2 linked regions of the Promicromonospora sp. Populi genome follow. The main gene of each other region encodes a partner of the protein of the gene in region 2 in a complex. Links are inferred from orthologs where the notes say so. Each region holds a gene or a part of one and is shown on either strand. Other genes may lie near its edges.

Evidence for each region.
Region 1: the proteins of mfd (region 2) and uvrA are in contact, whole or in part, in a crystal structure (PDB 4DFC), measured with the Escherichia coli proteins. The link is inferred for Promicromonospora sp. Populi from one-to-one orthologs.

What each region holds. Positions count from the first base shown.
Region 1 is NZ_CP163528.1:1,326,284-1,332,121, forward strand. What follows is about bases 1,012-4,486. They hold uvrA (excinuclease ABC subunit UvrA), read right to left. Parts: upstream 4,158-4,486; coding sequence 1,212-4,157; downstream 1,012-1,211. Other genes in these bases: AB1046_RS05970 (OsmC family protein), read right to left, coding at 1,012-1,164; AB1046_RS05980 (tetratricopeptide repeat protein), read right to left, coding at 4,240-4,486. Also shown: AB1046_RS05965 (hypothetical protein), read right to left, coding at 1-570; more of AB1046_RS05970, read right to left, coding at 679-1,011; more of AB1046_RS05980, read right to left, coding at 4,487-5,838. UniProt on the Escherichia coli protein: The UvrABC repair system catalyzes the recognition and processing of DNA lesions. UvrA is an ATPase and a DNA-binding protein. A damage recognition complex composed of 2 UvrA and 2 UvrB subunits scans DNA for abnormalities.
Region 2 is NZ_CP163528.1:2,901,315-2,907,870, forward strand. What follows is about bases 378-4,570. They hold mfd (transcription-repair coupling factor), read right to left. Parts: upstream 4,172-4,570; coding sequence 578-4,171; downstream 378-577. Other genes in these bases: AB1046_RS13080 (ABC transporter substrate-binding protein), read right to left, coding at 378-459; AB1046_RS13090 (acyltransferase family protein), read left to right, coding at 4,329-4,570. Outside these bases: more of AB1046_RS13080, read right to left, coding at 1-377; more of AB1046_RS13090, read left to right, coding at 4,571-5,444; AB1046_RS13095 (Coagulation factor 5/8 type domain-containing protein), read left to right, coding at 5,612-6,556. UniProt on the Escherichia coli protein: Couples transcription and DNA repair by recognizing RNA polymerase (RNAP) stalled at DNA lesions. Mediates ATP-dependent release of RNAP and its truncated transcript from the DNA, and recruitment of nucleotide excision repair machinery to the damaged site.

The sequences.
Region 1 (5,838 bases), 1.6 Mb from region 2 along the record:
CTCATACGTCGCCGCGCCGCCGTCGCCACTCGGGGCGCAGTGCGACAGGATCCCCAGGACCGGGTCCAGGTGTTCACCGCCGGCCGTCTCGACCGGCGCGGAGTCGGCCAGGGCCGGCAGCTCGACCACTACCCCGGCCTGGGTCCAGACCGTCGCGGGCGGGCTGACGTACACCGCGCCGTCGGGCCCGGTCAGGGTCACCGGCAGGAATCGGTCGCCGTTGTGCGACGGCTCGCCGTTCGCGACGTCGGTCACCTCGCCCGTGATGTCTAGCGTGTACTGGTCGCTGACGCTCGCCAGGTCCGCGGCCGGCATACCGCACGACCACTGCGTCCCCTCGAACCAGGGCGGCTGGTACCCGTCCTCGTAGGGCGCCGAAGCCTCGGTGGGCTGATCGGTCGGCTCCTCGGAGGGCGTCGCGGTCGGCGTCGGGGTTCCGGTGTGCGTGGCCGACGGCGATGCGCCGCCGTCCGGGTCTTCGGGTGCATCCGCCGTGCAGGCGGTCAGGCCGGCGAGTGCGACACCCACCACCATCACCGCGACGAGCCGGGACTTCCGTGTCTTAACCATGGTTCTCCTCGCCCGGACGCCCCCGTGGCGCCCGTCATACCTGCTGACGGCCGGGTGGGCGCGAACGTTGCCCCCGGGTCAGGCCGAAACTGGTCAGGCCGAGACCGATCAGGCCGAGACCGCGAGCGGCACCGGCGAGACGTGCACCGGGAAGTTCACCGACCGGGCGATGAAGCACATCGCGTGCGCCTTGTGGTGCAGTGCGGCGACGTGCTCGTCGGTCGCGAGCTCGCCCGCGTCCGCCACCACCTTCGGGTGCAGCGTCACGTCCGTGAACGCGCCCTCGCCGCGGGCCTCGACCCGCATGGTGCCGGTCGCCGCGTCCGAGTACCCCCGCACCACCAGGCCCGACTCCGCCGCCAGGTGCAGGAACCACAGCATGTGGCACTGGACCAGGCTCGCGACGAACAGCTCCTCCGGGCTGTTCCGCGCCGGGTCACCCCGGAACGCCGGGTCCGACGACCCGAGCAGCGGCGGCTTGTGCGGCAGGTCGATCTCGTGGTCCCGGGAGAACGCGGTGTACGACGCCGTGCCCTTGTCCCCCGCGCCTGTCCACCGCACCGTTACGGCGTAGTCATGCGTGGCTCCACTCATGCGCCCACCCTAGGGGTGACCGGGTCACGAAGCCATGGCTGGCTGTCTCAGGCCGTGGCGCCCGCCTTCGCCTTTGTCGTCTTCCGGGCGGCGGGCTTACGCTTCGCCGCTCCGTTCGCCGCCGGCAGCACCGGGACCTCCCCGGCCTGCGCGTGCCCGTCGAGGATCTCCGCGAGATACGTCCCCGTGTGGCTCTCCGGGACGGCCGCCACTGCCTCGGGTGTGCCCTGCGCGACAACCAGACCACCGCCGCTGCCGCCCTCGGGGCCCATGTCGATGACCCAGTCGGCACTCTTGATGACGTCGAGGTTGTGCTCGATCACGATCACCGTGTTGCCCTTGTCGGCGAGCGACTGCAGCACAGCGAGCAGGCGGCGCGTGTCCTCGAAGTGCAGGCCGGTCGTCGGCTCGTCCAGCACGTACGCCGAACGGCCCGACGAGCGCTTCTGCAGCTCCGCCGCCAGCTTGACGCGCTGCGCCTCTCCGCCGGACAGCGTGGGCGCCGGCTGCCCGAGCCGCACGTAACCCAGCCCGACGTCGACCAGCGTGGAGAGGTGGCGCGAGATCGCCGGGAACGCCTTGAAGAACTCCGCGGCCTCCTCGATCGGCATGTCGAGCACGTCGGCGACCGTCTTGGCCTTGAAGTGCACCTCGAGCGTCTCGCGGTTGTACCGCGCCCCGTGGCAGACCTCGCACGGCACGTACACGTCCGGCAGGAAGTTCATCTCGATCTTGATGGTGCCGTCGCCCGCGCACGCCTCGCAGCGGCCGCCCTTGACGTTGAACGAGAACCGGCCCGGCCCGTAACCCCGGACCTTGGCCTCCTCCGTCTCCGCGAAGATCTTGCGGATCCGGTCCCACACCCCGGTGTAGGTGGCCGGGTTCGACCGCGGCGTGCGCCCGATCGGACCCTGGTCCACGTGCACCACCTTGTCGAGCTCCTCCAGGCCCGTGACGCGCCGGTGCCGCCCGGCCACCCGGCGCGCGCCGTTGAGCTGGTTCGCCATCACCGTGTACAGGATCGAGTTCACCAGCGTGGACTTGCCGGAGCCGGACACGCCGGACACGACGGTCAGGACCCCGAGCGGGAACGACACGTCGACGTCGCGCAGGTTGTTCTCGCGCGCGCCCACCACCGTGATCTGCCGGTCCTGGTCGGTCGCCCGCCGCTGAGCCGGGACCGGGATGGAGCGCCGTCCGGCCAGGTAGGCGCCCGTGATCGAGTCCTGCTGCTCCAGCAGGCCCGCGTAGTCGCCCGAGTGGATGACGTGGCCGCCGTGCTCACCCGCGCCGGGACCGATGTCGACGATCCAGTCCGCCGCACGGATCGTGTCCTCGTCGTGCTCGACGACGATCAGCGTGTTGCCCAGGTCCCGCAGCCGGGTGAGCGTGTCGATGAGGCGGCGGTTGTCGCGCTGGTGCAGGCCGATCGACGGCTCGTCCAGCACGTACAGGACGCCGACCAGGCCCGAGCCGATCTGGGTGGCGAGCCGGATGCGCTGGGCCTCGCCGCCCGACAGCGTCCCGGCGGGGCGCTCCAGCGTCAGGTAGTGCAGCCCGACGTCGAGCAGGAAGCCAAGGCGGGCGTGGATCTCCTTGAGGACCTCCGTGGCGATCTGCGCCTCGCGCACGCCGAGCTCGATCCCCTTGAGGAACTCGGCCGCCTCACCCACCGGGAGGCGGCAGACGTCGGCGATGGACAGGCCGTCCACCTTGACCGCGAGCACCTCCGGCTTGAGCCGCGCGCCGCCGCACGTGGGGCACGGGACCTCACGCATGTAGGCCTCGTACTTGTCCTTGGACCAGTCGGAGTCGGTCTCCCGGTGCCGGCGCTCCAGGAACGTCACCGCGCCCTCGAACCCGGTCGAGTACTGCCGCTCGCGGCCCCAGCGGTTCTTGTACTTGACGTGCACCTTGTGGTCGCGCCCGTGCAGGATCGCCTCCTTGGCGCGCTCGGGCAGGGCCCGCCACGGCACGTCCATGGAGAACGCCATCTCCTCGGCGAGGGCCGTCAGCACTCGCTCGAAGTACTCCGAGGACGTCTGCGCCCACGGGGCGACGGCGCCCCCGCGCAGCGTCTGCTCGTCGTCCGGCACGATCAGGTCCGGGTCGACCTCCAGGCGGAAGCCGATGCCGGTGCACTCCGGGCACGCGCCGTAGGGCGCGTTGAACGAGAAGGTCCGGGGCTCGATCTCGTCGAGCGCCAGCGTGTGCTCGTTGGGGCACGCGCGCTTCTCGGAGAACTTCCGGGTGCGCGTCAGGTCGTCGATGTCGGCGTCGACCAGCTCGATCATCACCAGGCCGTTCGCCAGGTTGAGCGCGGTCTCCACGGAGTCCGTGAGCCGGCGCTGCACACCCTCGCGTGCCACGAGGCGGTCCACGACCACCTCGATGTCGTGCTTGAGCTTCTTCTCCAGCGTCGGCGGGTCGGTCAGCTGCACGACCTCGCCGTCGACCCGGGCGCGCGCGAAACCCTTGGCCTGCAGCTCCTTGAACAGGTCCGCGTACTCGCCCTTGCGACCACGCACCACCGGTGCCAGCACCTGGTACCGCGTGTCCTGCGGCAGCTCGAGGATCTGGTCCACGATCTGCTGCGGCGTCTGCGACTGCACCTTCTCGCCGCAGACCGGGCAGAACTGCGTGCCCGCGCGTGCGTAGAGCAGGCGCAGGTAGTCGTAGACCTCGGTGATGGTGCCGACCGTGGACCGCGGGTTGCGGTTGGTCGACTTCTGGTCGATCGACACCGCGGGCGACAGGCCCTCGATGAAGTCGACGTCAGGCTTGTCCATCTGGCCCAGGAACTGCCGCGCGTAGGCGGACAGGGACTCGACGTACCGGCGCTGGCCCTCGGCGAAGATCGTGTCGAACGCGAGCGACGACTTACCCGAGCCCGAAAGACCCGTGAAGACGATGAGCGAGTCCCTGGGCAGGTCCAGATCGACGTTCTTGAGGTTGTGCTCTCGGGCTCCCGAGACGACGAGACGATTGCTCACACAGGCATCCTAGGGCGGCTCACTGACATTCGCACGCCTGTTCTATGAATCACTCTGACTGACTCGTCACACCCGCCGGGCCTCAGCGGACCGCGCGGCCGTCCACGGCGCCCGGACGACGCACCCGTGCCTGCAGGTCCAGGGCGCGCAGGAGGTCCTGCTCGTGGGCGTAGGACCCGTCGACGAGCCGACGGCGCACGTCCACGACCTCCTGCGCGTGCTCGGCGGCGGAGTCCTGCATCCCGAGCTCCAGGTGGACGGAGACCATGTTCGACAGCGCCGCGGCCAGGCTCGGCAGGTGGAGGTCCGGGCTCCGGCGCGCGAGGTCCCGGCGTACGCGCACGGCCTCCGCCGTCGGTTCGACACCGTCGGCCGGACGGCCCGCGTCGATGAGCGCCGCACCCAGGTTCAGGAGCGCGTCGGCAAGGTCCGGCTCGAACCGGTCGGGGTCGCTCCGCGCGAGCTTCCGCAGCTGGGCGACGGCCTCCTCGGTGGGCGCGACGGCGTCGTCGACCCGGCCGAGCTCCGAGTAGAGCACCCCGAGGTTGGACAGCGAGCGGGCCAGGTACTCCTCGCCCGGGTTGCCCTCCTCGGCCAGGCCGCGCCGGATCGCCAGCGCCTCCTGCTCCAGGGGGAGCGCCTCCTCCGGCTCACCGGCCCGCGAGTAGGTGACGGCGAGGTTCGACAGGGAGGCAGCCAGCATCCGGCGGTACCGGGCGGGACTCTCGCGCGCGAGGCGCCGGCGCAGCAGCACCGCCTCCCGCTCGAGCGCTATCGCCTGGTCCAGGTCGCCGAGCCTGGAGTACACGGCGCCGAGCGACGCGAGGCTGTAGGCGAGCGTCCACGTGTGCGCGGCGGCATTCTCGCGCGCGAGCTCCCGGCGCAGCACAACGGCCTCGCCGAGCGGCTCGATCGACTCCCGGTCCCGGCCGAGGGCGGCGTAAGCGTTGCCGAGGTTCGTCAGCGCGAACCCGAGCGACGGCCGGTGCCGGTACGGCGCCTGGAGCACCAGCTTGCGGCTGATCTCCACGGCCTCCAGGGCGAAGGCGGGGGCCTCCTCCGGGCGGCTCTCGGTCAGCGTGACCGCCCGGTTGGACAGCGTCTGCGCCAGGGTGACGCCCCACTGCCGCGGGTCCCGCGCCACGAGGTCGCGCATGATCGGGAGCAGCTCGGCGGTCCCCTCGTCCTCCTCCTGGTGGTGGCCGGTCTCGCTCTGCACGATGGTCAGGCTGATCAGGGTGCGAGCCAGCTCCCCCTGGGCCCAGTTCCTGTCGCGCTCGGGAGCCGCGCGGCACACCTCTACCGACTCGAGGTGGAGCACCATGGCCTCCTGGGTCCGTCCGGTCCCCCAGTGCACGGAGCCCAGCATGTTGATCGCACCGGCCAGCGCGGTGCGGTACCGGTCCGGGTCACCGGCCGCGATGCGGCGCCAGGCGACCACCCCGGCCTCCAGCGGGCTCAGCGCCTCCGCCAGGCGCCCGGACTCCTTCAGCGCAAGACCGAGGTCGACGAGCGCCTCGGCCCGGCCCACCGCATCACGTGCCGACTGGACCCACCGCTCGCCCCGGTCGACGTCGTCGGGGGTGGCACCGTGGAGGCTGCGCATCCGCAGGAGGAACGTCGTGCGCAGGATGCGCGGGTCGTCGCCGAAGGAGTCGGCAGCGCGGCGCAGCAGCTCGTT
Region 2 (6,556 bases):
CGGGACCATGATCGCGTCGCTGTCGTTGTAGTAGTCCACGAAGTCGTAGTCCACCTGGCGCTCAGCGGTGTCCGACATCGCCGCGGCGATCACGTCGACGTTGTTCGCGTACAGCTCGCCCAGCAGAGAGTCGAACAGCGTGTCGTGGAACGTGTACTTCAGGCCGAGCCGGTCCGAGGCGGCATCGAACAGGTCGATCTCGAAGCCGACGATGCGGCCGGCCTCGTTCGTGTACTCGAAGGGCGGGTAGCCCGACTCGGTGCCGACGGTGATCCGCGTGGCCTCCCCCCGTAGCTCGCCGGGGAGCAGGGCGCGTAGCTCGGCCTGCGCCTCGACCTCGGGCGTTGCGCCCTCAGCCGCCTGCGGCGAGTCGATCGAGCAGCCAGCCATCAGCGCTCCGAGCGCGGACGCTGCCGCGATCGAGCCGATGACCGCACGCGCGCGGTGTCCGAGAGCCATGCGGGGTCCTCCACACAAAAAAGACAAGATGAGCGGGTTACGCGGGTGGAGCCTATACGGTCCCCGACAGTTGCCGTGAATTCGAGTTTCACCTATGCCCACCGCGGCGCCGCCGCGGTCAGGCAGTGGTGCCGACCTTAGCCGCCGCACCAACGTCCGCCAGAATCACCGCATCGATGAGGCCGCGCGCCCACTCCAGCACCTCGGTGCCGCGCAGCGGCCGCCCGCCGATCCGCGCGGTGGTGGGGAACGGCACGAGGACCGCCCGGATGGCGGGCTTGAGGATGGTCCCGGGATAGAGCCGCTTGAGCCGCAGCTGCGCCGACTCGGGGAGGTTCATCGGGGCGAACCGGATGTACTTGCCCTGAGCGGTGATGTCCGTGAGCTCCGCGCGGCGGGCGTGGTTGCGGAATGCGGCGACGTCGAACAGCGCGCCGGCGACCTCGGGCAGTGCGCCGTAGCGGTCGGTGAGCTCCGCACGCACCTCGTCGAGCGCCGCGGCGTCGTGCGCGGTGGCGATCTTCTTGTACGCCTCCAGCCGCAGCCGCTCCGTGGCGATGTAGGACTCGGGCAGGTGGGCGTCGACGGGCAGCTCGATGGTGACCTCGGGCGTCTCCTCCTCGGCGTCCCCGCGGAAGGCGGAGACGGCCTCGCCGACCATGCGCACGTAGAGGTCGAACCCGACGCCGGCGATGTGGCCGGACTGCTCGCCGCCGAGCAGGTTGCCCGCCCCGCGGATCTCGAGGTCCTTCATGGCGATCTGCATGCCCGCGCCGAGGTCGGTGTGGGCGGCCATGGTGGCCAGCCGGTCGTGCGCCGTCTCGGTGAGCGGCTTCTCCGGCGGGTAGAGGAAGTACGCGTACGCCCGCTCGCGTCCGCGGCCGACCCGCCCGCGGAGCTGGTGCAGCTGGGACAGGCCCAGCATGTCGGAGCGCTCCAGGATCAGGGTGTTGGCGTTGGAGATGTCCAGGCCGGTCTCGATGATCGTGGTGCACACCAGGACGTCGAGCTCCTTCTCCCAGAAGCCGCGGATGACCTGGTCGAGCTGGTGCTCGCTCATCTTGCCGTGGGCGACGCCGATGCGGGCCTCGGGCACCAGCTCGTTCAGCCGGGAGGCGGTGCGCTGGATGGTCTCGACCTTGTTGTGCACGTAGAAGACCTGGCCCTCGCGCAGCAGCTCCCGCCGCAGCGCAGCGGCGATCTGCTTCTCCTCGAAGGCGCCCACGTAGGTGAGCACCGGGTGCCGCTCCTCCGGGGGCGTGGCCAGGGTGGACATCTCGCGGATGCCGGTGACCGCCATCTCGAGCGTGCGCGGGATCGGCGTGGCGGACATGGCCAGCACGTCGACGTTGGTGCGCAGCTGCTTGAGCGTCTCCTTGTGCTCGACGCCGAAGCGCTGCTCCTCGTCGATGACCACCAGGCCCAGGTCCTTGAAGACGACGGAACCGGTGATGAGGCGGTGAGTGCCGATGACGACGTCGACCGTGCCGTCCTTGAGCCCGGCGAGCGTCTCCTCGGACTCCTTGGCCGACTGGAAGCGGCTGAGCGCCCGCACGGTGACGGGGAACCCGGTGTACCGCTCGGAGAAGGTCTCGAAGTGCTGCTGCACCAGCAGCGTGGTGGGGACCAGGATCGCCACCTGCTTGCCGTCCTGCACCGCCTTGAACGCGGCCCGGATGGCGATCTCCGTCTTGCCGTACCCGACGTCGCCGCACACCAGGCGGTCCATCGGCACCGACTTCTCCATGTCGGCCTTGACCTCGTCGATGGTCGCGAGCTGGTCCGGCGTCTCGACGTACGCGAAGGCGTCCTCCAGCTCGCGCTGCCACGGGGTGTCGGGGCCGTAGGCGTGGCCCTGCGTCGCCATCCGGGCGCTGTAGAGCTTGATCAGCTCACTGGCGATCTCCCGGACGTGCTTGCGGGCCTTCGCCTTGGTGTTCTTCCAGTCGGAGCCACCCATCTTGGACAGCGACGGCGACTCCCCGCCGGTGTACTTGGTGACCTGGTCGAGCTGGTCGGTGGGCACGAACAGCCGGTCGCCGGGCTGGCCGCGCTTGCTGCTCGCGTACTCGATGACGAGGTACTCGCGGGTGGCCCGGTTGCCGGCGGTGCCCATGGTGCGCTGGGCCATCTCGACGAACCGGCCGACACCGTGCTGCTCGTGCACCACGAAGTCGCCGGCCTTGAGCTGGAGCGGGTCCACGACGTTCCGGCGGCGGCTGGGCATCTTGCGCATGTCGCGTGTGCCCGAGCCGGCCCGCCCGGTCAGGTCCTGCTCGGAGAAGACGGCGAGCTTGAGCTCGGGCGCCACGAACCCCTTGCCCGCCCCACCCGCCAGGACCTGCACGACGCCGGGCTCCGGCTCCTCCTCCAGCGAGACCGAGAGCCGGGCGGCGGTGCCCGCCGCCGAGAGTTGTTCCGTCATGCGCTTCGCCGGGCCGTGGCCCTCGGTGGTCAGCACGAGCCGCCAGCTCGCGACCTGCAGGCCGTGCACGTCGTCCAGGGCGCGCGCGAGGTCGCCGCGGTACGACTCGACGTCCCGCGCGCCGATGGTGAACACCGACTCGTCACCCCCGGCGGCCAGGTCGTCGTCGGCGAGCTCCAGGTCCTGCGTGAAGGCCGACAGGGTCCACCAGCCGAGGCCGCGCCGGGCGGCGATCTCGCGCACCTCGGCGAACGTGGCGAAGGACGCGGCGGACAGGTCGATCGGCGTCGCGCCGCCGGCTACCGCGCCCGCCCACGCGGCGGCGAGGAACTCGTCGGTGGTCGCGACGAGGTCGTGCGCACGACGCCGCACGCGCTCCGGCTCGTCGATCACGAGCAGCGCATCCTCGGGTACAAGCTCCAGGACGGGGAGCATGCGGTCCACGAGCACCGGCGCGAGCGACTCCATACCCTCGACGGCGACACCCGCGGCGAGCTTGTCGAGCATCTCGACCGCGCCCGGCAGGGTCTGGACCAGGTCCGCGGCGCGCGCCCGGACGGCGTCGGTCAGCAGGATCTCGCGGCACGGCGGAGCCCAGAGCCCACGCTCCGCGATCTCCAGGCTGCGCTGGTCGGCGACGGAGAACCAGCGGATCTCCGTGATCTCGTCGCCCCAGAACTCGCACCGCAGCGGGTGGTCCTCCGTGGGCGGGAAGATGTCGAGGATCCCGCCGCGCACGGCGAACTCGCCGCGCCGCTCGACCATGTCGACGCGGGTGTACGCGGCGGCGGTGAGCCGCTCGGCGACGTCGGTCAGGTCTGCCGTGGCGCCGATCTCCAGCTGGACCGGTTCCAGCTCCCCCAGGCCGTCGATGACGGGCTGCAGCAGCGCCCGGACCGGCATCACCAGGAGGCGGATCGCGCCCGCCTGCCCGTGCCCCTGCGCCGGGTGAGCCAGCCGGCGGAACACCGCGAGACGCTTGGCCACCGTGTCCGCGCGCGGGCTGAGCCGCTCGTGCGGCAGCGTCTCCCAGGCGGGCAGCACCGCTACGTCGTCGGCCCGGTCCTCCGGCAGGTAGCCGCGCAGGCTCGTGGCCAGGTCGTCCGCCTCACGGCCCGTCGCGGTGACCACCACGAGCGGGCGCCGCTCGGCGGCGGCCACCAGCAACGGCGGGCGCACGCCCGCCGGCCCCACCACGTCCACGAACCCGCGGGTGCGCACGTGTTCCATCGCGGCGGAGGCGCCGGGATCACGCAGGAGGGTGGGGAGCAGACCAGTGAGGTTCATGGAGGCAAGTCCTTCGAGGGCGCACGACGACGGGCCCATCACGGGCACGACCCGGTGAGGGGTCGCTCTGTGGGGGGCTCGTCCCAGGCTACTCCGGGCCACCGACAGCGTAAGGATTCGTTTCCGATGTCCGCCGCTGCACGTACGATGACCGGCGATGTTCACCCCTTCCGGATCCCCGCGACACGCAGGTGCGGCGGCACGGGGGCGCGACGCCGTCGTCGACCGGCACGCCCCCGTGCGCCTCGCCTGGCCCGACGCCGCCCGCGGTCTCGCCATCTCACTCGTCGTGCTCTACCACGCGACCAACTGGACGGCGTCGACCGGCTACGACGTGAGCGTGCTGCGGGAGGTCAACGAGACGCTGCGCAGCCTGCGGATGCCCCTGTTCTTCGCCGTGTCCGGCATGTTCGCCGCGAAGTGGGTCACGGTGCCGTGGTCCCGCCTGGCCCGCGGCAAGCTGCTCTTCTTCGCCTGGGTGTTCGTCCTGTGGGAGCCGATCTCCCTCGTGGTCCGCCTGCTCACGGGCTACTACCAGGTGGCCGACGCCGACTGGGGCACCGTGGCCCACCACCTCGCCTGGTCGCTGCTGGTCCCCCGCTCCGAGCTGTGGTTCATCTGGACGCTGGCGGCGTTCTTCGTGATCGCGCGGGCGCTACGACGGGTACCTGCGCCGATCCAGCTGGTGCTCGCCGCGGCCGTGAGCGCGTGGGCGCTGGCCGGCTGGGAACCGGAGAGCATCGCTTGGCGGGGCACCGCGCAGTTCGTGGTGTTCTTCCTCGGCGGGCTGCACCTGCGCCCGCTGCTCGAACGGTTCGCCGAGCGGGTCGCCCACGGGATCGGCTGGCTGTGGGCGGTGGGCGCCGTCGCTGTCTGGCTCGGGATCCAGGTCGGGGTGCGGCAGCTCGGCTTCTCCGACGTCCCCGGGCTCTATCTGCTGGCCAACATCGCTGGTGTGCCGGCCGGGGTGGCGGTGAGCGTGCTCGCGTCCCGGGTGCCCGGCGCCCGGTATCTGCCCAGGTCACTCGGGCTGGAGTGGATCGGCTCGCGGACCCTGCCCGTGTTCGTCACCCACACCTCCGTGGTGCTCGGGCTGCTCTTCCTGCTGTACAGCAACGCGATCTGGATCCCGGCGCCGCAGTCGCAGTGGCTGCCGGTGGCGCTCTGGGCGGCGGCGATCGCCGTCGGGCTGGGGCTGGGTGCCCTGGCCCCGCGGATCGGGGCACGCTGGCTGTTCGCGCCGCCGAGATGGCTGTCGGGCGCCAAACCTTAACGTGACCGACATCTACCCTTTGCGTGACCTGGACTGTTACTGTGTCGCAGTCAGCAACGGCAACGACGCCGTAGCGACCGGCGGAGCCGCGGCCTCGCCCTGGCCCAGCGGGAGGTCATGTGCAACGCCTGCGACGCATCCGACGAACGACCGTTCTTGTTACCGCGGTGGCGGTCACCTGCCTCACCGCGACGACGCTGGTGACCCCGGCGTCCGCCATTGACACCGCCGGGCAACAGCCCGCCGCCCTGGCCGAGCCCGTGCTCCCCAGCCCGGAGTCCGAGGTCAACGCCACCGGCACGCCCTTCACCGGCACCCGGCCCGACGGGACGGTGTACGGGCTCATCGACGCGCACAGCCACATGTTCATGCAGGACGGCATGGGCGGCGCCGCCGTCTGCGGCAAGGTCTTCTCGGCGGACGGCGTCGCGGCCGCGCTGCAGGACTGCCCGTCGCACGAGCCGGACGGCGCCGGCGCCCTGCTGGAGAACCTGACCCGGAACGGCTCGCCGTTCGGCACGCACGACACCACGGGCTGGCCCACCTTCACGGACTGGCCCGCCTACGACTCGCTCACCCACCAGCAGATGTACTACCGCTGGGTGGAGCGGGCCTGGCGCGGCGGACAGCGGGTGCTCGTCAACGATCTGGTCACCAACGGCCTGCTGTGCTCCATCAACCCGGGCACCTACCAGAGCTGCGACGAGATGACGGCGATCCGGCTCCAGGCGCAGGACACCTACGACCTGCAGGCCTACGTCGACGCGCAGTACGGCGGGCCGGGCCGCGGCTGGTTCCGGATCGTCACCACCAGCGAGCAGGCGCGGCAGGTGATCGAGGAGGGCAAGCTCGCCGTCGTGCTCGGCGTCGAGACGTCGGAGCCGTTCGGCTGCAAGCAGACCCTGCGGATCCCGCACTGCTCGCGCGCCGACATCGACGCGGGCCTCGACGAGCTCTACGACCTGGGCGTGCGCTCGATGTACCTGTGCCACAAGTTCGACAACGCGCTGTGCGGCGTGCGGTTCGACGCCGGGAGCATGGGCACCATCATCAACGCCGGCCAGTTCCTCTCCACCGGCACCTGGTGGGACGCACGCTCCTGCCCCGCGGAC